3 regions of the Streptococcus sp. HMSC062D07 genome follow, and region 1 is predicted to be linked to each of the others. Evidence: predicted binding sites of a transcription regulator. Region 1 holds the regulator's gene; each other region holds the start of a gene.

Region 1 (7,486 bases):
ATCGGAACTGTTTCAGGTGCTCACTTGAACCCAGCTGTTTCTATCGCTATGTTTGTTAACAAACGTTTGTCATCTTCAGAGCTTGTAAACTACATCCTTGGTCAAGTAGTTGGTGCTTTCTTAGCATCAGGATCTGTGTTCTTCCTCTTGGCAAATTCAGGTATGTCAACTGCAAGTCTTGGTGAAAATGCCTTGGCAAACGGAGTAACTGTCTTTGGTGGTTTCTTGTTTGAAACAATCGCAACTTTCTTGTTTGTTTTGGTGATCATGACTGTAACTTCAGCAAGCAAAGGGAATGGCGCAATCGCTGGTTTGGTGATCGGTTTGTCATTGACAGCTATGATCCTTGTTGGATTGAACATCACTGGACTTTCAGTAAACCCAGCTCGTAGCTTGGCTCCTGCTGTATTGGTAGGTGGCGCAGCACTTCAACAAGTTTGGATTTTCATCCTTGCACCAATCGTTGGTGGAGTTCTTGCAGCCCTTGTTGCTAAAAACTTCCTTGGAACTGAAGAATAATTCAACTAGATCGAAAAAAATCCTACTCTCCATCTTGGAGGGTAGTTTTTTTATAGAAAAAAACACTCCCATAATCAAATGTGGGAGTGTTTTGTGATTAACTCAATTCAGCAACGATGGCCTTGATTTGTTCTGCAGTGTGGACACCAGCCACTTGTTTAACAACTTGTCCATCTTTCTTGAAGAGAAGAGTAGGGATAGACATGATACCAAATGCACGAGCTGTATTCGGATTTTCGTCAACGTCCATTTTAACGATCTTCAAGACATCTTCTGAAAGTTCTTCAGACAATTTGTCCAAGATTGGACCTTGCATACGACATGGACCACACCAAGTTGCCCAGAAGTCTACCAAGACCAATCCGTCTTTAGTTTCTTGTTCGAATGTTGCATCTGTAATTGCTTTTGCCATAGTATTTCTCCTTTTTAATTATATTGGCTTAAATCTTGTTTCATGAGATAGAAGAAAACATCTCCATAAGTCCCATGGTAGTCCAAATCATGCCCCTTGTAGGTTACTTTTTGGACAGGGTAGTAGTCTGCGACACCAATCAGGCAGGCATGTTGAGAACGTTCAAATTCTTCGTATGACTCGAAGGTCATGGTTCTCTCTTGCTTGCTGGCATCAAGATAAGTGATTTCAATCATAGGATTCTCCTTTGCTAAATCATATCTTCATTTTACTCCTTGGAAAAAGGAATGTCAAGAAAATTGCTTGCGCACGCAATTTTTTTTGTAAAAATTTTAGGAAAGCCAACTTGCTTTTGTTTCAAGGCTTTCTTCTACAGCCTTTTGTAGATAGGCAAGAGTTGTCTGACCCTCCTTAGTGAGGCAGATAAAACTAGCTCGCTTATCCTGGTCACAACATCTCCGACTAAGTAAAGCACAGTTTTTGGCTTCTAAGCGTGCTACCATTCGTGATACAGCACTTGGACTCAGATGGAGTTTGTCAGGCAGGTCAATCTGTCTCAAAGATTTTTCTTGAGCCTGATTTAAAAAGTGCAAGAGATAGAATTCTTTGAGCGTTAGGCTTTGGTCACTCTGCTTAGCAATCGTTTGCTCTAAAAGAGCTTCTAGCTCTACTTGTCGGCGGTTGAAGTCAAACCATTTTTCTAAGTAAGTCATATCAATCTCCTTTCTATATGGTAGTTATAAACAGATTTACCTATCTGAGATGCTTGCGCACGCAATTAGTATACAACTTTTTGGAATAGATAGCAAGAAGGATGTTTCTTGTGTATTTCCTTGAAATTTTCTGAAAAAAGAGTAAACTGGTATGCAGAAAGTCTATTTGTGGAGTAAACGATGAAATTATATGTTCAGTTAATGATTCTCTTTGTCATTTCACTGATTGGTGAGGGAATCTCTAGCTTTTTCCATTTGCCTATTCCTGGAAGCATTATCGGTTTGATTATTTTATTTTTAGCCTTGCAGTTCAAGTGGTTGCGGGTACGTCATGTCAACATGGTTGGGAATTTTCTCCTAGCTAATATGACTATCCTCTTTCTACCTCCTGCAGTTGGGATTATGGAGAAATTTGATGTGATTGCTCCCTATTTATTGCCCATTGTCTTGATTGTCTTTTTTGCAGCAGTTATCAATATTATCTTGATCGCCCTTGTAGTTCAGTTTATCAAAAAGCGTTATGAAGGAGATTACGAAGAAAGAGGTGCCAAATGAGCGAATTTGTATCCAATCCACTTTTTGGGATAGCCTTGTCCATTTTGGCTTATCTTGGAGGCATGATTATCTTTAGACGGTACCCTCATCCTCTGACCACTCCCTTACTGCTAGCAACTTTATTTGTCATTGTTTTTCTAAAACTGACTGGTATTTCTTATGTTGCCTATTATCAAGGTGGGGTCTACCTCAATAACTTGATTGTTCCTTCAACAGTAGCTTTAGGAATTCCTCTTTATAAGAGTTTTCACCTCATGAAACACCATGTTAGAAGTATTCTACTCAGTAGTTTCCTTGCTGTTGTTGTAAATACAGTTTTTACAGCTTTAGTTGCAAAATTTTTCGGTATGGATTTCTTCTTGGCGATTTCGCTTTTCCCAAAGTCTGTAACGACGGCCATGGCAGTTGGAATTACAGATAAGCTACAAGGGATAGCGACGATCACCTTGGTAGTTGTGGTAGCAACTGGCATTTTGACCAGCGTTATTGGACCAACACTTTTAAAATGGCTAAAAATTGACGATCCAGTAGCTGCTGGTCTTGCTCTTGGAGGAACTGGTCACGCAGTTGGGACTGGAACAGCTTTTAGCTATGGACCAGTTGCAGGTGCTATGGGAGGGCTAGCCATCGGTGTCACCGGTATTCTCTATGTATTTGTAAGTCCCATCGTAGCAAGTTTGATATTGAGTTAAAAAATAAGAATGTTATATTTCTTTGTGTAAAAAGAAGCCCCTAGCTTTATTTGCTAGGGGCTTCATTCATTATTGTAAGTTTACTTTGTTCTTTAAGATGTAGTAGGTTCCGAGATAGAAGCCGACGCTAAGGATTAAGTCTTTGAAAATTTCAAAGGATAATACCCAATTGTAGTCGAAATCGATGCGAAGATTGAGGGTGATAAATCCAAGAACAACTTGGATGGCGATGTAGGCGACGACCGCAAGAGCTGTACGGTATTCATTAAAGAGTTGGCCGATAGAGATAGACAAGTAGATACAAAGAATACCTGCAAGAGTATTAAAAATATAGGAAATCAAGGCTAACCAGAAATTATCTGTATAATTTTTTAGCATATACTCGGCAAAACTAGATAGGAAGGCGTCTGGTTGAATCATGGAAATGATAATATAAAGGCTAAAAAGGAAAACCACTGTACTTGTCAAAGACCAAACAAAGGCTCCAAGCAGTTTAGCGGAGAGGATCTGGTGTTCAGATACTGGCAGGGTGAGTGTTAGATAGCCACGACGATCATAAACACTTCCCTTAAATCGTTGAATAATCAAAATCAAGGTTGAGATACTCAAAGTAATGACCAGACCACCAAAAACTAGAGATAGAAATACTAACATGACAACACCCTTATCTTGATAATAGGTGCTTGAGAGGCTACTGCCCTGAATACCTATGATGACAGATAAGGATAGTACAGCTGCATAGAGGGCTAAAAACCATTTGTTGACATTTTTAAATTCATAACGAACTAAATTCCAAAACATAACAATCTCCTTTAACTAGGCTTTGAATTCGTGACGGAAGAGCTGGTCAATTGATTCACCTGACTCGTAACGAATATCATCCACATTCCCTTGACGGACGACTTTTCCGTCCTTGAGGAAAATAATCTCATCCAAGATTGGTTCGATGTCGGAAATCAAATGAGTTGAAATCAAGACAGTCGAAGTTGGAGAGTAGTTGTTGATGATGGTGTTCAAGATGTAGTCACGAGCTGCGGGATCGACACCACCGATTGGTTCGTCAAGGACGTATAGACGAGCGTCACGACTCATGACAAGGATCAACTGAACTTTTTCTTTGTTCCCTTTTGAGAGTTTCTTGAAACGGCTATTCTCGTCGATACCAAGGTCACGAAGAAGACCTTGAGCACGTTCCAGATTAAAATCTTTATAGAAGGTCTTGAAAAAGGTAAGAGCTTCTTTGACCTTCATCTGTTCGTTGAGATAGGTCGTATCAGGTAGATAAGAAACGATAGCTTTAGTTGCTGGGCTTGGTTCCATGCCATTGATGAGGATACGCCCTTGCTCTGGTTGGAGTAAACCGTTGATTAGTTTAATCAGGGTTGTTTTTCCGGAACCGTTTGGGCCAAGGAGACCCACAATCTTTCCTGCCGGGATTTCAAGGGAAACATTTTGAAGAGCAGGGCTTGCTCCATAGAATTTTGAAACATTTTCAAACGTTAACAAGGTCATAGTCTAAACTCCTTCAATATAATCTCTCAAAACAGTTGGTAGTTCTTCTTTTTCATAGCCAAATTCTACCATACCTGTTACAAACTGCTGCAACTGTTCTTCTGATAGTTGCTTCCGGGATTGGAGGATTAGGTCCAAATCCTCGGTGACAAAACGCCCTGCAGTCCGCTTGGTGTATACGAAGCCTTCTCTTTCTAGGTCTGATAGGGCACGTTGGATGGTATTAGGATTGACGCCAGCCTCGCTAGCCAGTTCTCTGACAGTTGGCAGTTGTTGGTTGGGTTCTAGTTTATGAGAAACGATTTGCAGTTTAATCTTATCCATTATCTGCAAATAAATGGGTTTGTTGTTATCAAATGTCCAGGACATCACGGTCTCCTTTCAACAATTTCTTTTTGTGTCACTTAAATAATACAACTAAACAAAAAACTTGTCAAGCCAAAAGGAGAATTATTTTGGGAATTGCTTAAAAAAATGGTATAATGAAAAGAAAACGACAAGGAGGGGAAGGCATGCGTTGTCCAAAATGTGGCGCTACTAAGTCAAGTGTTATCGATAGCCGTCAGGCTGAAGAAGGAAATACGATTAGAAGAAGACGTGAGTGTGAAGAATGTCAGCATCGTTTTACGACCTATGAACGTGTAGAAGAGAGAACGCTGGTTGTAGTCAAAAAAGATGGCACACGGGAACAGTTCTCCAGAGATAAAATCTTTAACGGGATTATTCGTTCGGCTCAAAAACGTCCGGTGTCTAGTGATGAGATTGGCATGGTGGTCAATCGTATCGAACAAAAACTCCTCAGTCGCAATGATAATGAAATTCAAAGTGAAGATATTGGTTCTCTGGTCATGGAAGAATTGGCTGAACTGGATGAAATCACTTACGTTCGTTTCGCCAGTGTCTATCGTAGCTTTAAAGATGTGAGTGAGCTCGAAAATCTACTCAAACAAATTACGCAATCTTCAAAGAAGAAAAAGGAAAAATAAATGAAGCCTAATGATCGTTTTTCTTTTCTAAAGAATAATCGGGTGTCGCAAGATCCCACAACTTTGGTGCAGTGCTACCTCCCGATTATCGGTCAGGATGCGCTGAGTCTTTATCTTTATACCTTATCTTTTTGGGATGATGGACAAAAAGAACACCTGTTTGCAGCTATCCTCAATCATCTCAATTTTGGGATGGACAGGCTGTTAAAGGCTTTTAAAATCTTATCAGCCTTCAATTTAGTTACCCTCTATCAAAAGAGTGACGGCTATGAACTTGCTATTCATCCAACGCTTTCTAGCTCAGATTTCTTGCGTCATATAGTTTATCGTACCTTATTGGAGAAAAAAATCGGTGAGCCAGCAGTTTCTGATTTGCGCCAAGAACAGGCAGGCGGAGAGCCTTTGACTGTTCCTTTGAGTCAGGCCTTTCCAGAGATAGAAGAATTGGCTAGTCATGATGAGACACCAGTAAAAGCTGATTTTAAAAATGATTTTGATTTGGAGCATTTTCGTCAGCTCATGGCGAGAGATAATCTCCGTTTCCAAGATGAACAGTCAGATGTCTTGGAGTTATTTAAAATTGCTGATGAGAAAAAATGGACCTGGTTTGAAACCTATCAATTAGCTAAAGGAACAGCTGTTTCGCAAGTAATTTCTGTCAAGCGTATGCATGAAAAATTAGCGCAAGAGTCTGTTTCATCGGACTTTAGTCCCCAAGAAGCGGCCATTATTCGAGAAGCTAAAAGTAAAACTGCCTTGCAATTTTTAGCGGGGATCAAACAAACCCTAAATGCTGGAATTATCCAATCTGAACGCGATTTGCTAAAACAGATGGCAGACTTGGGCTTGCTTGATGAAGTCATTAATGTTGTTATACTTTTGACCTTCAACAAGGTTGATTCGGCCAATCTCAATGAAAAGTATGCCATGAAAGTGGCTAATGATTACTCTTATAACAAGATTCGTTCTGCTGAGGAAGCTGTACTTCGAATCAGAGAGAAGAATCAAAAGGGGCAAGAACAAAAATCAGCGAAGCCAAGTCAAGCCAAAAGCAATGTCCCGAAATGGAGTAATCCAGAATATAAAAATGAAACCAGCGAAGAAACTCGTTTGGAGTTAGAACGTAAGAAAAAAGAAATGTTAGACCGATTAGGAAAAGGAGGAGACTAGATGGAAAGTGTAGGAGATGTGCTTAAGGGTCATCCCAGTCGTTTTCAATACCAGGACCTGGTCCAGCAGATTGTAAAAGATCCTGATGTTGCGGCTTTTATCCAGAAGGAATCTCTCAGTCAAGAGGAATTGAATCGTAGTATCTCTAAGTTTAACCAATACATCACCGAGCGAGATAAGTTCCTTCGTGGAGATACCGACTATATCGCGCGTGGCTATAAGCCAATTCTAGTTATGAATCATGGTTACGCAGATGTATCCTATGAGGAAACTCCGGAACTGATTGCGGCTGAAAAAGAAGCAGCTATCAAGAACCGTCTCAAACTGATTAATCTTCCAGCTAGTCTTAAAAAAGCTAGTTTGGCTCAAGTTGATTTGGATGATTTGGGACGTTTGCCAGTTTTTGAAAAGCTCTTTACCTTTGTTGAGCAATATCCAGAAGTCCGTAAAGGTCTCTATCTCTATGGAGACTTTGGAGTTGGAAAGAGCTTTATGGTGGCTGCCCTTGCCCATGATTTGTCAGAAAAACGTGGGGTTTCATCAACCCTTCTTCACTATCCTAGCTTTGTTATTGATGTCAAAAATGCTATCGGAGATGGGAATGTTAAGAATTTGGTGGATGAAATCAAGCAAGCTGAAGTCTTGATTTTGGATGATATTGGTGCGGAGCAATCAACGCCTTGGGTGCGTGATGAAGTCTTGCAAGTCATTCTCCAATATCGTATGCAGGAAGATTTGCCAACCTTCTTTACCTCAAATTTCAATTTTGAAGATTTGGAAAAACATTTTGCTAAAGGCAAGAACGGAAACGATGAAACATGGGAAGCTAGACGCGTTATGGAGCGTATCCGTTATTTAGCAGAAGAAACACGACTAGAAGGAGAAAATCGCCGATGAGTGAAACAATCACCTTAATGAAATCTCATA
Region 2 (7,486 bases), on a different contig from region 1:
TACCATGATTCGCTTATGTCAACTAGCTTAGAAGCCAGTCAGGTTCACTTTACTCGTGATATGCCAGAGGAATTTACGCTAGAATGCACGGCTAAATTCCGCTATCGTCAGCCTGACTCTAAAGTGACTGTACATGTCAAAGGAGATAAGGCAGAGGTCATCTTTGCGGAGCCACAACGCGCCATTACACCAGGACAAGCAGTTGTCTTTTACGACGGTGAAGAGTGTCTCGGTGGCGGTTTGATTGATAATGCTTACCGTGATGGCAAGGTTTGTCAGTACATTTAGATTGACAAATGTTCTCAATTTGCTACAATAATAAAAGCAATAGAAATGATGGTCAAAGCTCATGGATGTTGCAGGCTTTTTTGTCCTGCACTTCTTACGAGTTTTGACTGTTTTTGTGTCGTTTAAAGGAAAGGACAACATGACTCAACAAGACTTTCGGACAAAAGTGGGGGATACGGTTTTTGGCGTTCGGGCGACAGCTTTGATTCTTCAAAACCGCAAGCTCCTAGTCACCAAAGATAAGGGCAAGTATTACACTATTGGCGGTGCGATCCAAGTAAATGAAAGCACGGAAGACGCGGTAGTCCGCGAAGTGAGGGAAGAACTGGGTGTTAAAGCTCAAGCTGGGCCACTAGCTTTCGTGGTTGAAAATCGTTTTGAACAGGACGGTGTTTCCTATCACAACATCGAGTTTCATTATCTGGTAGACTTACTTGAGGACGCCCCATTGACCATGCAGGAAGATGAGAAAAGGCAACCCTGTGAGTGGATTGACTTGGAAAAGCTTGAGGATTTCCAACTAGTTCCAGCCTTTTTAAAAACAGCCCTGCCAGATTGGGACGGCCAACTAAGACACATTCACCTTGAAGAATAGGAGAGAAAATGACTTATAATTTTACGGAAGAATACGATATTATTGTAATCGGTGCGGGACATGCTGGGGTCGAAGCTTCCCTAGCTGCGAGCCGTATGGGTTGCAAGGTCTTGCTTGCGACTATCAACATTGAAATGTTGGCTTTCATGCCTTGTAATCCGTCTATTGGTGGTTCTGCCAAGGGGATTGTCGTGCGTGAGGTAGATGCCCTTGGTGGCGAAATGGCTAAGACCATTGACAAGAGTTACATCCAGATGAAGATGCTCAACACTGGGAAGGGACCAGCTGTCCGTGCCCTTCGTGCGCAGGCTGATAAGGAACTTTACTCTAAGGAAATGCGCAAGACGGTTGAAAATCAAGAAAATCTAACCCTTCGTCAAACTATGATTGATGAGATCTTGGTGGAAGAAGGCAAGGTTGTCGGTGTTCGTACAGCTACCCATCAGGAATATGCTGCCAAGGCTGTTATCGTGACCACAGGGACAGCCCTCCGTGGGGAAATCATCATCGGAGATCTCAAGTACTCATCAGGGCCAAACCACAGCCTAGCTTCTATTAACCTAGCTGACAATCTCAAGGAACTTGGACTTGAAATCGGTCGTTTCAAGACAGGAACGCCTCCACGTGTCAAGGCTTCCTCTATCAACTATGATGTGACAGAGATTCAGCCAGGAGATGAAACACCAAATCACTTCTCTTACACTTCACGCGATGAAGATTATGTTAAAGACCAAGTGCCGTGCTGGTTGACCTATACCAATGGTACCAGTCATGAGATTATCCAAAACAACCTCCATCGTGCGCCTATGTTTACAGGTGTGGTTAAGGGAGTGGGACCTCGTTACTGTCCGTCGATTGAGGACAAGATTGTGCGTTTTGCGGACAAGGAACGCCACCAGCTTTTCCTTGAGCCAGAAGGACGAAACACAGAAGAAGTTTATGTCCAAGGACTTTCAACCAGTCTTCCTGAGGATGTCCAACGTGACTTGGTTCATTCCATCAAAGGTTTGGAAAATGCAGAGATGATGCGAACTGGTTATGCTATCGAGTACGACATGGTCTTGCCTCATCAATTGCGTGCAACGCTTGAAACCAAGAAAATCTCAGGACTTTTCACTGCGGGTCAGACAAATGGAACGTCTGGATATGAAGAAGCTGCTGGTCAAGGGATTATCGCGGGTATCAACGCAGCGCTGAAAATCCAAGGTAAGCCTGAGTTAATTCTAAAACGAAGCGACGGTTATATCGGGGTTATGATTGATGACTTGGTGACCAAGGGAACCATTGAACCTTACCGTCTCTTGACCAGTCGTGCAGAATACCGTCTCATTCTCCGTCATGACAATGCCGATATGCGTTTGACTGAGATGGGGCGCGAGATTGGGCTTGTTGACGATGAACGTTGGGCTCGTTTTGAAATCAAGAAAAATCAATTTGAAAATGAGATGAAGCGCCTAGACAGCATCAAACTCAAGCCAGTCAAGGAAACCAATGCCAAGGTTGAGGAGATGGGCTTCAAGCCGTTGACCGATGCAGTGACAGCCAAGGAATTCCTTCGCCGTCCAGAAGTTTCTTACCAAGATGTGGTAGCCTTCATCGGACCTGCTTCTGAAGAGTTAGATGACAAGATTATCGAATTGATTGAAACAGAAATCAAGTACGAAGGCTACATTTCAAAAGCCATGGATCAGGTTGCCAAGATGAAACGCATGGAAGAAAAACGGATTCCAGCGAATATTGACTGGGATGATATTGACTCTATCGCGACTGAAGCTCGTCAGAAGTTCAAGCTCATCAATCCAGAAACTATCGGGCAAGCTAGCCGTATTTCAGGTGTAAACCCAGCAGATATTTCCATTCTTATGGTGTATTTAGAAGGTAAAAATCGAAGCATTTCTAAAAACTTAGAAAAGAAAGCTGACTAAAAATAAAAAGCTGAATTCTCATTTTGAGAATTCAGTTTTTTTAGTTTTTTCTTCATTTTTCGAATTAAGAGAAAAGGAGAAATGACTATGCTGACAGTAGAAGAAAAAAATTTTTTAGACCGCTATAAAAGAGTTTCATATCATCGTTTTTATGAGATTGAACGCTTTGTTACCTTGTCTGAAAAGTTGAGCGAACGTCCGCCAAAGGCTGACAAGAACTAGACTTTTTGATATACTAGAACAAATTAAAATATAGGAGAGAGCGAATGAACGTATATGGCAGATTAGAAGACGAACCAACTCCAACTTGGATGGGAAGTCAGGATGCTCCAGTAGAAAATGAGGAGCAACTCGAGGTTGAAACTCGTCAGCCTGCCCGCTTACCATTTTTGAATATCCTCATTTTGAGTACTCTAGTGGTCCTTGTGTCCGTAATTTTACCCTTCTTCTTAGGGTTAATAAGTCCGGAGCAATCTCAGGATTTTTATATTGGATGGGCTATGCATCAGAGCGGAGATATCTACACAGATTATTTTGGAACTAGTGGTCTCCTTTATTACTTTTTACAGTATTTAACAAAGGGCAGTATTTTATTTGCCGTCTTTAATTGGTTGGCTTTAGTAGGTGCCGGATTCTTTCTTTTCCGTTCGGCTTACAATCTGACGGAACAAAATAAGCAATCGCAACAAGTGTTGACAGTCTTTTATGTCCTGGCTAGTGCTCTTAGTTTTGGTGGGGGCTATGCAACTATTCTTGCACTCCCATTCTTGTTCTATTCCTTGAGTTTAGTAACAGCTTATTTGGCAGAACCAAGCCTTGACAAAGGATTTATCCGTATTGGAGCTAGCTTAGCTCTAGCATTTTTCTTTGCACCTTTGGTTACAACTTTGTACGCCTTTGTCTTGTTTTTTGCTGTAACAGCTTTTAATATTGGTCGCAAAAATTTGGCTCATGGTGTCTACCAATTTTTTGCAGCGGGCCTTGGTTTTTCAATTCTCTTTTATCCAATCGGATATTATACGGCTTATAAAGGTAGCTTTGGAAATGCGATTAGTCAAATCCTTTATCCATTAGATAGTTTAAACTTTACGTCTAACTCGGGATTACTCGACAATATCCTCTTTTATGGATTGTTAGCAATTGCTCTTGGAGCATTGACGTTTGCATTGACAGGTCTCTTCAAATATAAACCATTGAAGCAATCAGTCTTATCAATCACTGCTGCAATAGCTGTTGTTTTGGTATTAGTTTTAGAAATTTTCTCTACAGATCTTATCAATGGTAGTCGTATGGTTGAGTTACTTCCTTTCTTGTCGCTTCTTTTTCTGACACGAATTCCTACAGAGAAGCCAGAAGGAGCGAATCGTCGTAGAAGATCTAGAGAAGAAACTTCGGTATGGGGAGTTTTTGTAAAAGGAAATGCCTATCTACCAATTTTGGCTCTCGTTTATCTATTTTCAGCCCCTCTAGTATCACGATATTTACTTCATGCGGAACAATATCAAGAGCGCACAAGCATTGAAGCTAAGGTCAAAGGGGAAACTCAAGCTACAGATCGTATCTATGTTTGGGATAATCTGACAAGTAGTTATAAGGCTAGTGAACGTTTAGCTGCGAGTCAGTTGCTTTCGCCTAGGTTGCATACAGGACTTGGTGAAAATCGTACCAAACTTGTTAATGATCTGAGAGATAATCAACCAAAGATGATTGTAGTGAATACAAAAACAAGTCTATGGACAGAAGTTGAGCAGCTCTTAGCTGAAAATTATCAAGCGGTTCAAAGTGAATTCAAAGATTTTAAACTCTATAAATTAAAATAAAAACTATCAATATCTTGTGTAATTTTAAAAAATTTTTATTTTTTAACACAAGATATTGATTTTTATTTTTTTAGTGATATAATACTTTTTAGAATCAATATTATATTTAAGAAAAGGGTATGGATATGATTGTATTGGAAGAGAAGGCTGTCCCTGATCCGACTTTATTCGTCGAAAAACGTGACGGCAGACGTGTAATTTTTGATGTAGACAAGATTGACAAAGCGCTTCATAAGGCAGCTGAAAAGGTTATGGATGTAACCCCTTTGGTTGAAAAGCGACTTAGTACCCTAGTTGAACGTATCGTCGAAGAGATTCATAGTCGCTTTCCTCAAGGTGTAAAAATCTATGAAATCCAAAACATCGTAGAACATGAGTTATTGGAAGCTAAAGAATACGCCTTGGCCGAGGAGTATATCACCTATCGGACTCAAAGGGATTTTGAGCGCTCAAAAGCGACAGATATCAACTTTAGTATTCATAAACTTCTCAATAAAGATCAGGCAGTTGTCAATGAAAATGCCAATAAGGATAGTGATGTTTTTAATACCCAGCGTGATTTGACGGCAGGGATTGTTGGGAAATCCATCGGACTTCAAATGCTTCCTAAACATGTGGCTAATGCCCATCAAAAAGGAGATATCCACTATCATGATTTGGACTACAGTCCCTATACCCCTATGACCAACTGCTGTTTGATTGATTTCAAGGGCATGTTGGAAAATGGTTTTAAGATTGGGAATGCTGAGGTAGAGAGTCCCAAATCTATCCAGACTGCGACAGCGCAGATTTCACAAATCATCGCAAACGTTGCTTCTAGCCAGTATGGGGGCTGTTCAGCTGACCGTATCGATGAAGTATTGGCTCCTTATGCAGAGAAAAATTACCAAAAGCACCTCAAAGATGCGGAGGAATGGGTTCTGCCTGATAAGCGCCAAGAATATGCCTGGAAGAAAACCCAAAAAGACATCTACGATGCCATGCAATCTCTAGAGTACGAGATTAATACCCTCTTTACATCAAATGGGCAAACGCCATTTACCTCTCTTGGTTTCGGTCTAGGAACCAGTCGTTTTGAACGTGAAATTCAAAAGGCAATCCTGAACATTCGTATCAAGGGGCTTGGTTCGGAACATCGAACAGCCATCTTCCCTAAACTCATCTTTACGCTAAAAAGAGGACTCAACTTAGAGGAAGGCTCTCCTAACTACGACATCAAACAGTTGGCTCTTGAGTGTGCAACCAAGCGCATGTACCCAGATGTCTTGTCTTATGATAAGATTGTCGAGTTGACAGGTTCTTTCAAGGTTCCGATGGGATGTCGTTCATTCCTTCAAGGATGGAAGGATGAAAATGGAGTAGAAGTCAATTCGGGCCGTATGAATCTAGGGGTCGTGACGGTTAATCTTCCTCGTATCGCACTTGAATCCGAAGGCGACCTGAACAAGTTCTGGGAAATCTTCAATGAGCGTATGAATATCGCGGAAGATGCCTTGGTTTACCGTGTGGAAAGAACCAAGGAAGCCACTCCAGCTAATGCACCAATTCTTTATCAATATGGTGCCTTCGGACGTCGTCTTGGTAAAGAAGAAAGAGTTGACGAGCTCTTTAAGAACCGTCGTGCGACTGTTTCGCTTGGCTACATTGGACTTTATGAAGTAGCGACAGTATTCTTTGGCAACAATTGGGAAACTAATCCAGAAGCTAAAGAATTCACCCTTAATATCATTCGAGATATGAAACATCGAGTGGAAGAGTGGTCAGACCAATATGGGTATCATTTCTCTATTTATTCAACACCATCTGAAAGTCTGACAGACCGCTTCTGCCGCTTGGATACAGAGAAATTTGGCTCTATTCCAGACATTACTGATAAAGAATACTACACAAATTCCTTCCATTATGATGTGCGTAAAAATCCAACTCCTTTTGAAAAACTAGATTTTGAAAAGGTTTATCCAGAAGCAGGTGCATCAGGTGGCTTTATCCACTACTGCGAGTATCCTGTTCTCCAACAAAACCCAAAGGCCTTGGAAGCTGTGTGGGACTATGCTTATGACCGTGTAGGTTATCTAGGAACCAATACTCCGATTGACCGTTGCTACAAGTGTGATTTTGAAGGAGATTTTGAACCTACTGAGAGAGGATTTGCTTGTCCTAACTGTGGAAATAACGATCCTAAAACAGTAGATGTGGTTAAACGGACCTGTGGCTATCTTGGGAACCCACAAGCGCGTCCGATGGTTAATGGACGCCACAAGGAAATTGCTGCGCGTGTCAAACACATGAACGGTTCTACTATCAAAACAGCAGGACATGAAGTAAGAAATTAGAAAGAGATAGCATGGGAAAATATCAATTAGATGATAAAGGCAAGGCCTTGGTTCAACGATTCCACGAAAAACATTCAAAGGGTGGAGTCAATAAAAAAGACCGAGTAGCTAGCCTTAGAGAACAATTTTTAAACAAGAACAAGAAAAAGTGAGAGTTGCCTCTCGCTTTTCTTATAGCGGGGAGGGGAATATGGAACTACGCAGACCAAGATTGGCAGATAAAGAAACAGTTTTAGAGATGATGGCAGAGTTTGAACAGACTCAATCAGCCCACGATGGCGGATTTTGGGATGCTGAGAATTTTGTTTATGAAGAGTGGTTAGAAGAAAATCTTCAAGCGGAAGCGGGACTCAATATTCCTGAAAACTGGGTTCCTTCTATTCAATTTGTATCATTTGATGATGTAGGTTGTGCTTTAGGGTTTTTGAATCTGCGATTAAGACTGAATGAGGGCTTGCTGAATTATGCTGGCCACATTGGCTACTCTATTCGTCCATCTGAAAGAGGTAAGGATTATGCGAAAGA
Region 3 (7,486 bases), on a different contig from region 1:
AATTATGGTTATACAATTATTTCTCCCAAAGATTCTCTACTGGCCTGTGGGGATACAGGTCGTGGTGCTCTCGCTAATCTCGAAACTATTTTACAAGAAATAAAGGATAAAATTCATGAACAAACGCTCTAATATTGCTCCAATCGCTATCTTTTTTGCTATTATGATTGTTATTCATTTACTAAGCTCAATTTTATTTAATGTACTTCCCTTTCCAATCAAACCAACCATCGTTCACATTCCAGTAATTATTGCAAGTATTATCTACGGACCAAGAATTGGCGCAACCTTAGGTTTTCTGATGGGAATGCTTAGCTTAACGGTTAATACTCTCACAATCCTGCCAACAAGCTATCTCTTCTCACCATTTGTACCAAATGGTAACTTCTATTCAGTTGTGATCGCAATTGTTCCTCGTATCTTAATCGGTTTGACACCTTATTTCGTCTATAAACTACTAAAGGGAAGAGCTGGACTCATCTTTGCAGGTGCACTTGGCTCACTCACGAATACAGTATTTGTCTTAGGTGGTATCTTCTTTCTCTTTGGTAATGTTTTTGATGGAAATATTCAAAAACTATTAGCGACTGTTATCTCAACAAATTCAATCGCAGAATTAATTATCTCAGCCCTCTTAACTCTCGTCATTGTTCCGAGACTTGAAAAAATTAAACAATAAAAACTGTATCAAGAGATACAGTTTTTTATTTCTATTACTGGGCTAAACGAGCTTCTTCTAAAATCTTTTCAATCTTTGTTGTCAGTAAATCAATTGCTACTGTATTTGACACTCCTTCTGGAATAACGATATCTGCATAACGCTTTGTTGGCTCGATAAACTGATGATACATAGGTTTTACGACACCAAGATACTGATCAATAACGCTATCCAAACTACGACCACGCTCTTCCATATCACGCTTAATACGACGAATGATACGAACATCATCATCAGTGTCCACAAAAATCTTGATATCCATCAAATCACGAAGACGTTTGTCTTCCAAAACCAAGATTCCTTCTACGATAAATACGTCTTGAGGTTCTTGGCGATAGGTTTTCGAGCTTCTGGTATGCGCAGCATAATCATAGGTAGGAATATCAACAGGGCGCCCCGCCAACAATTCTTTGATTTGCGCAATCATCAAGTCAGTATCAAAAGCAAAAGGATGGTCATAATTAGTCTTAATACGTTCTTCAAAGGTTAAATGAGATTGATCTTTATAGTAGGAATCATGCTCAATCATGGCAATTTTTTCGTTGGGAAAATGCGATAAAATTGCTTTAGAAACACTGGTTTTTCCTCCACCAGATCCCCCTGTTACTCCGATAATGATTGGTCTGTTTTGCATAGTTGCCTCCGTATTATTCCTTTGTCTATTTTACCATATTTTTAGAAAAATTTACAGGTGGACTTTTTAAATTAGAGTTGAAAAAACCTTGTAGTTTAGTTCTACAAGGTTTTAATGTTTTTAATCAAAGTTAACGTATTCTTTTGAAAGTTCAAGAACTTCTTCCATTGTTGAACATTCAGTAAGAGCACGGTTAGCGTATTCTTGCATCTTAGCTGTGTCAAGTTTCTTCATCAAGCTACGTGTACGAAGTACTGAAGTAGCTGACATTGAGAACTCATCCAAGCCCATTCCGACAAGAAGTGGAACAGCTGTTTGGTCCCCAGCCATCTCACCACACATACCAGCCCATTTACCTTCAGCGTGAGCTGCTTTAATTACGTTGTTAATCAAACGAAGAATCGATGGGTTATATGGTTGGTAAAGGTATGAAACTTGTTCGTTCATACGGTCAGCAGCCATTGTGTATTGGATCAAGTCGTTTGTACCGATTGAGAAGAAATCAACTTCTTTAGCAAATTGGTCAGCAAGCATAGCTGCAGCAGGAATTTCAATCATGATACCAACTTGGATATCATCCGCAACAGCAACACCTTCAGCAACCAATTTTGCTTTTTCTTCTTCAAGAATAGCTTTAGCAGTACGGAACTCTTTCAACAAAGCAACCATTGGGAACATGATACGCAATTTACCGTGAACAGATGCACGAAGCAATGCACGCAATTGTGTACGGAACATTTGGTTACCAGTTTCAGAGATAGAGATACGCAAAGCACGGTAACCCAAGAATGGGTTCATTTCTTTAGGAAGATCGAAGTAAGGAAGTTCTTTATCCCCACCGATATCCATTGTACGAACGACAACAGGTTTACCGTTCATACCTTCAAGAACTGCTTTGTAAGCTTCGTATTGGTCGTCTTCTGTTGGGAAATCTTGAGAATCCATGTACAAGAATTCTGTACGATAAAGACCAACAGCTTCAGCACCATTTTCGTTCACACCTTCAACGTCTTTAGGTGTACCGATATTAGCTGCCAACTCAAAGTGTTTACCATCTGCAGTAACAGTTTTAGCATCTTTCAAAAGAGCCCATTCAGCTTTTTGTTTAGCGTAAGCTTCACCAGCTGCTTTGAATTCTGCAATTTGTTCTTCAGTTGGGTTGATAACAACTTCACCTGAAATACCTGAAACAGCCAAAATGTCACCATCTTTTACAAGTTCAGTGATGTTGTTTGTACCCAAGACAGCTGCAATTTCAAGTGTACGAGCCATGATAGCTGAGTGACTTGTACGTCCACCAATGTTTGTCACAAAAGCTTTTACAAAGTTTTTGTCCAATTGAGCAGTATCAGATGGAGTCAAGTCATGTGCAATCACGATTACTTCTTCATTAATAGAAGCTGGGTTTGGCAGTTTCTTGCCAAGAAGATTTGCCAAAACACGTTTTGTAACGTCGCGAATATCCGCTGCACGTTCCTGCATGTATGGGTTGTCTTCCATGCCTTCAAAGATTGTGATAAACATGTCTGTAACTTCTTTCAGACCTGCTTCTGCATTTACTTTCTTAGCACGAATTGTTTCTTTAATCTGACCGATCAATTCAGGGTCAGCAAGAACCATCAAGTGAGCGTCAAATACTTGCGCCGCTTCTTCACCAAGCGTACCTACAGCCTTCTCGCGGATAAGAGAAAGCTCGTTTTGAGAAGCTTCAAGAGCAACATCCAAACGAGCCTCTTCTGCATTTGTATCTTCGACTGTAATAGTCTCGAATGATAAATCCGGTTGAACGAGTAGATATGCTTTAGCAACTGCAACACCATCAGATGCTGCGATTCCTTTAAGCATTTCTGTCATATCCTTATGCCAATCCTTCTTTTTCCATTGTTTCTGAGATAGCAGCGATAGCGTCATCAGCGTCTGCACCTTCAGCAGTGATTGTAACGTCAGCACCTTGACCAACACCAAGGCTCATAACACCCATGATAGATTTAAGGTTAACTGATTTACCTTTGTACTCAAGAGTAATATCTGAAGCAAATTTGCTAGCAGTTTGTACCAACAATGTTGCTGGACGTGCGTGAATACCTGTTTCTGCCACTACGTGGAAATCTTTAGAAGCCATAATTTGACTCTCCTTTAAATGTTTTCTTTTTGAGTTATATCTGATAACCCTTACAATTTGGTATTATATCACCTTCTAGGAATTTTTTCAAGTATTTTATGGGATTTCTTCTTTTTCCTTTCAGATAACTTGCTGAAAATCTTCTATTTTATGTATCAAAATACATTATGTAGTTTTTTATAATTTTAACATTTAGAAAACGCTGTTATTTATGGGTTTTATTTTTTGTAATCACTATATATTGTGTTTAGATAACTCTCATCTAAAAAAAATCTACAATATTTAGTTTTTCTTCGTTGACAAAGATTTTTTTTCTGATATACTTAAGAAGTAATTAAATTTTGAAAGAGGAGTTACAGAATGGTAACCGTTTATTCTAAAAACAATTGTGTTCAATGTAAAATGACCAAACGATTCTTAGATAGTAACAACATCGCATATCGCGAAATCAATCTTGATGAACAACCTGAATTTATTGAACAAGTTAAAGAGCTAGGCTTCAGCGCTGCTCCTATCATTCAAACACCAAATGAAGTTTTCTCTGGTTTCCAACCAGCAAAACTTAAAGAACTTGCTTAAGTATCAGGATTAAAAGCTTCTATGTCAATCTTAGAAGCCTTTCTTTTGTAATGAATTAAAGGAAATTTTATGGGATTAAAACAACTTGAGGACGTAACTTACTTCCGTCTAAATAATGAAATCAACCGTCCTGTTAATGGACAAATCATGCTCCACAAAGATAAAGAAGCCTTGGACGCTTTCTTTAAAGAAAATGTTGTACCAAATTCTATGGTTTTTGATTCTATCACTGATAAAATCGATTACCTTATTAAACAAGACTATATCGAAACAGCGTTTATCAAGAAATATCGTCCAGAATTCTTAGAAGAGCTTTACCAATTTATTAAGGATCAAAACTTCCAATTCAAGTCTTTCATGGCAGCATACAAGTTTTACAATCAATATGCCTTGAAAACTAATGACGGAGAGTACTATCTTGAGAGCATGGAAGACCGTGTCTTCTTTAACGCTCTTTACTTTGCTGATGGTGACGAAGCTATCGCAATTGATATTGCCAATGAAATCATCCACCAGCGTTACCAGCCTGCTACACCTTCTTTCTTGAATGCAGGCCGTGCACGTCGTGGTGAATTGGTATCCTGTTTCTTGATTCAGGTAACAGATGATATGAACTCTATTGGACGTTCTATCAACTCAGCTCTTCAACTTTCACGTATCGGTGGTGGTGTAGGAATTTCCCTCAGCAACCTTCGTGAAGCTGGAGCACCTATCAAAGGGTATGAAGGTGCTGCTTCTGGTGTCGTACCAGTTATGAAGCTTTTCGAAGACAGCTTCTCTTACTCTAACCAACTTGGTCAACGTCAAGGTGCTGGGGTTGTTTACCTTAACGTCTTCCACCCAGACATTATTGCTTTCCTTTCTACTAAGAAAGAAAATGCTGATGAAAAAGTTCGTGTCAAGACTCTTTCACTTGGTGTTGTGGTGCCAGATAAATTCTACGAATTAGCACGTAAGAATGAAGAAATGTACCTCTTCAGTCCTTATTCTGTTGAAAAAGAGTATGGTGTACCTTTTAACTACATCGATATCACAGAAAAATACGATGAATTGGTGGCAAATCCCAACATCCGTAAGACAAAAATTAAGGCCCGTGATTTGGAAACAGAAATTTCTAAATTGCAACAAGAATCTGGCTATCCTTATGTAGTCAATATCGATACTGCTAACCGTGCAAATCCTATCGATGGTAAGATTATCATGAGTAACTTGTGTTCAGAAATTCTTCAAGTCCAAGAACCAAGTCTTATCAACGATGCGCAAGAATTCCTTCAAATGGGTACTGACGTTTCATGTAACCTTGGTTCAACTAATGTTGTAAATATGATGACATCACCTGACTTTGGACGTTCTATTCGCGCAATGGTTCGCGCTTTGACCTTTGTAACAGATAGCTCTCACATCGTTGCTGTTCCAACTATCGACCACGGAAATAGCCAAGCTCATACATTTGGACTTGGTGCTATGGGGCTTCACAGCTATCTTGCTCAGCAATTAATCGAATATGGATCTCCTGAGTCTGTTGAATTTACAAGCATCTACTTTATGCTTTTGAATTATTGGACTTTGGTAGAATCAAACAATATTGCGCGTGAACGTGGCATTACCTTCCACAACTTTGAGAAATCAGACTATGCAAATGGTACTTATTTCGATAAGTATACGTCTGGTCAATTTGTTCCAAAATCTGATCGAGTTAAAGAACTCTTTGAAGGAATCTTTATCCCGTCTGCAGCTGATTGGGCTGAACTTCGTGATAAAGTTAAAGCAGATGGACTTTACCACCAAAACCGTCTTGCTGTAGCGCCGAATGGTTCTATCAGCTACATCAATGACGTGTCTGCTTCTATCCACCCAATTACCCAACGTATTGAAGAACGTCAAGAGAAGAAAATTGGTAAGATTTACTATCCTGCTGCAGGATTATCAACTGAAACTATTCCTTACTACACTTCTGCCTATGACATGGATATGCGTAAAGTTATCGATGTCTATGCTGCTGCAACTGAGCACGTAGACCAAGGGCTTTCACTTACTCTCTTCATGCGTAGTGATATCCCAACAGGTCTTTACGAATGGAAGAAAGAGAACAAACAAACTACACGTGACCTATCTATCCTTCGTAACTACGCCTTTAACAAGGGCATTAAGTCTATCTACTACGTTCGTACCTACACAGATGACGGCGGTGAAGTTGGTGCTAACCAATGTGAAAGCTGTGTGATTTAAAATCTCACTAAAATCTTGTTTACAAAGATAAGGTAACATCAAAAAGTCGGAGTACCGACTTTTTGTGCGGTAACCCAATCACACAAGGCTAGAACATTCATCACTATTTTAATAAAATCAAAAGAAAGAGATTTGTAATGGAAACTTACTACAAAGCCATTAACTGGAATGCCATCGAAGATGTCATCGATAAATCAACATGGGAAAAACTAACTGAACAATTTTGGTTGGATACACGTATTCCCTTATCTAATGACTTAGATGACTGGAGAAAGTTATCAAATCAAGAAAAAGACTTGGTAGGAAAAGTCTTTGGCGGTTTGACACTTTTGGATACCATGCAGTCTGAAACAGGGGTAAATGCTCTTCGCTCTGATATTCGTACTCCTCACGAAGAAGCTGTTTTTAACAACATCCAATTCATGGAATCTGTCCACGCTAAATCTTATTCTTCTATTTTCTCAACCTTGAATACCAAGACAGAAATTGAAGAAATCTTTGAATGGACTGATACAAACCCATATCTTCAGAAAAAGGCACAAATCATCAATGAGATTTACCTTAACGGAACACCACTTGAAAAGAAAGTGGCTAGTGTATTCCTTGAAACCTTCCTCTTCTACTCTGGTTTCTTCACTCCACTCTACTATCTAGGAAATAACAAGTTGGCAAACGTTGCTGAAATCATCAAACTCATCATTCGGGACGAGTCAGTTCACGGAACATATATTGGTTATAAATTCCAACTTGGTTTTAACGAATTACCAGAAGAAGAGCAAGAAAAATTAAAAGACTGGATGTACGACCTCCTCTACACTCTTTATGAAAATGAAGAAGGTTATACAGAGAGTTTATATGATGGTGTTGGTTGGACTGAAGAAGTGAAAACATTCCTTCGCTACAACGCCAATAAAGCTCTTATGAACCTAGGACAAGATCCTCTCTTCCCTGACTCAGCTGACGATGTAAACCCTATTGTTATGAATGGAATTTCAACTGGTACATCCAACCACGACTTCTTCTCTCAAGTTGGTAATGGATATCTACTTGGTGAAGTTGAAGCTATGCAGGACGATGATTATAACTACGGATTAGACTAATTAAGAAATATAAAAACATCTGAGTTAAAAACAAACACAGATGTTTTTTGTTTTTGTTTATTTTTGTTTTGTTTAAGTTGCTTAGATGTTTAAAATATGATAAA

Evidence for each region. The regulator NrdR, encoded in region 1, represses ribonucleotide reductase genes. The targets are predictions, from matches to a motif close to ACACNATATATNGTGT.
Region 2: the regulator NrdR is predicted to act here: its motif matches at 4,674-4,689, upstream of nrdD (anaerobic ribonucleoside-triphosphate reductase).
Region 3: the regulator NrdR is predicted to act here: its motif matches at 3,706-3,721, upstream of nrdH (glutaredoxin-like protein NrdH).

Annotation. Positions count from the first base shown of each region.
Region 1 is NZ_KV815334.1:215,864-223,349, forward strand. Features, by position in the region: gene HMPREF2957_RS07840 (MIP/aquaporin family protein) at 1-519, shown strand, start outside; gene trxA (thioredoxin) at 617-931, opposite strand; gene HMPREF2957_RS07850 (DUF4649 family protein) at 946-1,167, opposite strand; gene HMPREF2957_RS07855 (MarR family winged helix-turn-helix transcriptional regulator) at 1,264-1,644, opposite strand; gene HMPREF2957_RS07860 (CidA/LrgA family protein) at 1,825-2,199, shown strand; gene HMPREF2957_RS07865 (LrgB family protein) at 2,196-2,891, shown strand; gene HMPREF2957_RS07870 (hypothetical protein) at 2,961-3,692, opposite strand; gene HMPREF2957_RS07875 (ABC transporter ATP-binding protein) at 3,708-4,403, opposite strand; gene HMPREF2957_RS07880 (GntR family transcriptional regulator) at 4,407-4,772, opposite strand; gene nrdR (transcriptional regulator NrdR) at 4,916-5,389, shown strand; gene HMPREF2957_RS07890 (replication initiation and membrane attachment family protein) at 5,390-6,559, shown strand; gene dnaI (primosomal protein DnaI) at 6,560-7,456, shown strand; gene HMPREF2957_RS07900 (NADPH-dependent oxidoreductase) at 7,453-7,486, shown strand, end outside.
Region 2 is NZ_KV815328.1:86,277-93,762, forward strand. Features, by position in the region: gene mnmA (tRNA 2-thiouridine(34) synthase MnmA) at 1-288, shown strand, start outside; gene HMPREF2957_RS04710 (NUDIX hydrolase) at 428-883, shown strand; gene mnmG (tRNA uridine-5-carboxymethylaminomethyl(34) synthesis enzyme MnmG) at 892-2,808, shown strand; gene HMPREF2957_RS09375 (hypothetical protein) at 2,896-3,030, shown strand; gene HMPREF2957_RS04720 (damage-inducible protein CinA) at 3,075-4,628, shown strand; gene nrdD (anaerobic ribonucleoside-triphosphate reductase) at 4,754-6,961, shown strand; gene HMPREF2957_RS09145 (hypothetical protein) at 6,973-7,113, shown strand; gene HMPREF2957_RS04730 (GNAT family N-acetyltransferase) at 7,152-7,486, shown strand, end outside.
Region 3 is NZ_KV815325.1:165,197-172,682, reverse strand. Features, by position in the region: gene coaC (phosphopantothenoylcysteine decarboxylase) at 1-132, shown strand, start outside; gene HMPREF2957_RS03005 (ECF transporter S component) at 116-679, shown strand; gene udk (uridine kinase) at 714-1,352, opposite strand; gene ptsP (phosphoenolpyruvate--protein phosphotransferase) at 1,473-3,206, opposite strand; gene HMPREF2957_RS02990 (phosphocarrier protein HPr) at 3,211-3,474, opposite strand; gene nrdH (glutaredoxin-like protein NrdH) at 3,835-4,053, shown strand; gene nrdE (class 1b ribonucleoside-diphosphate reductase subunit alpha) at 4,123-6,282, shown strand; gene nrdF (class 1b ribonucleoside-diphosphate reductase subunit beta) at 6,420-7,382, shown strand.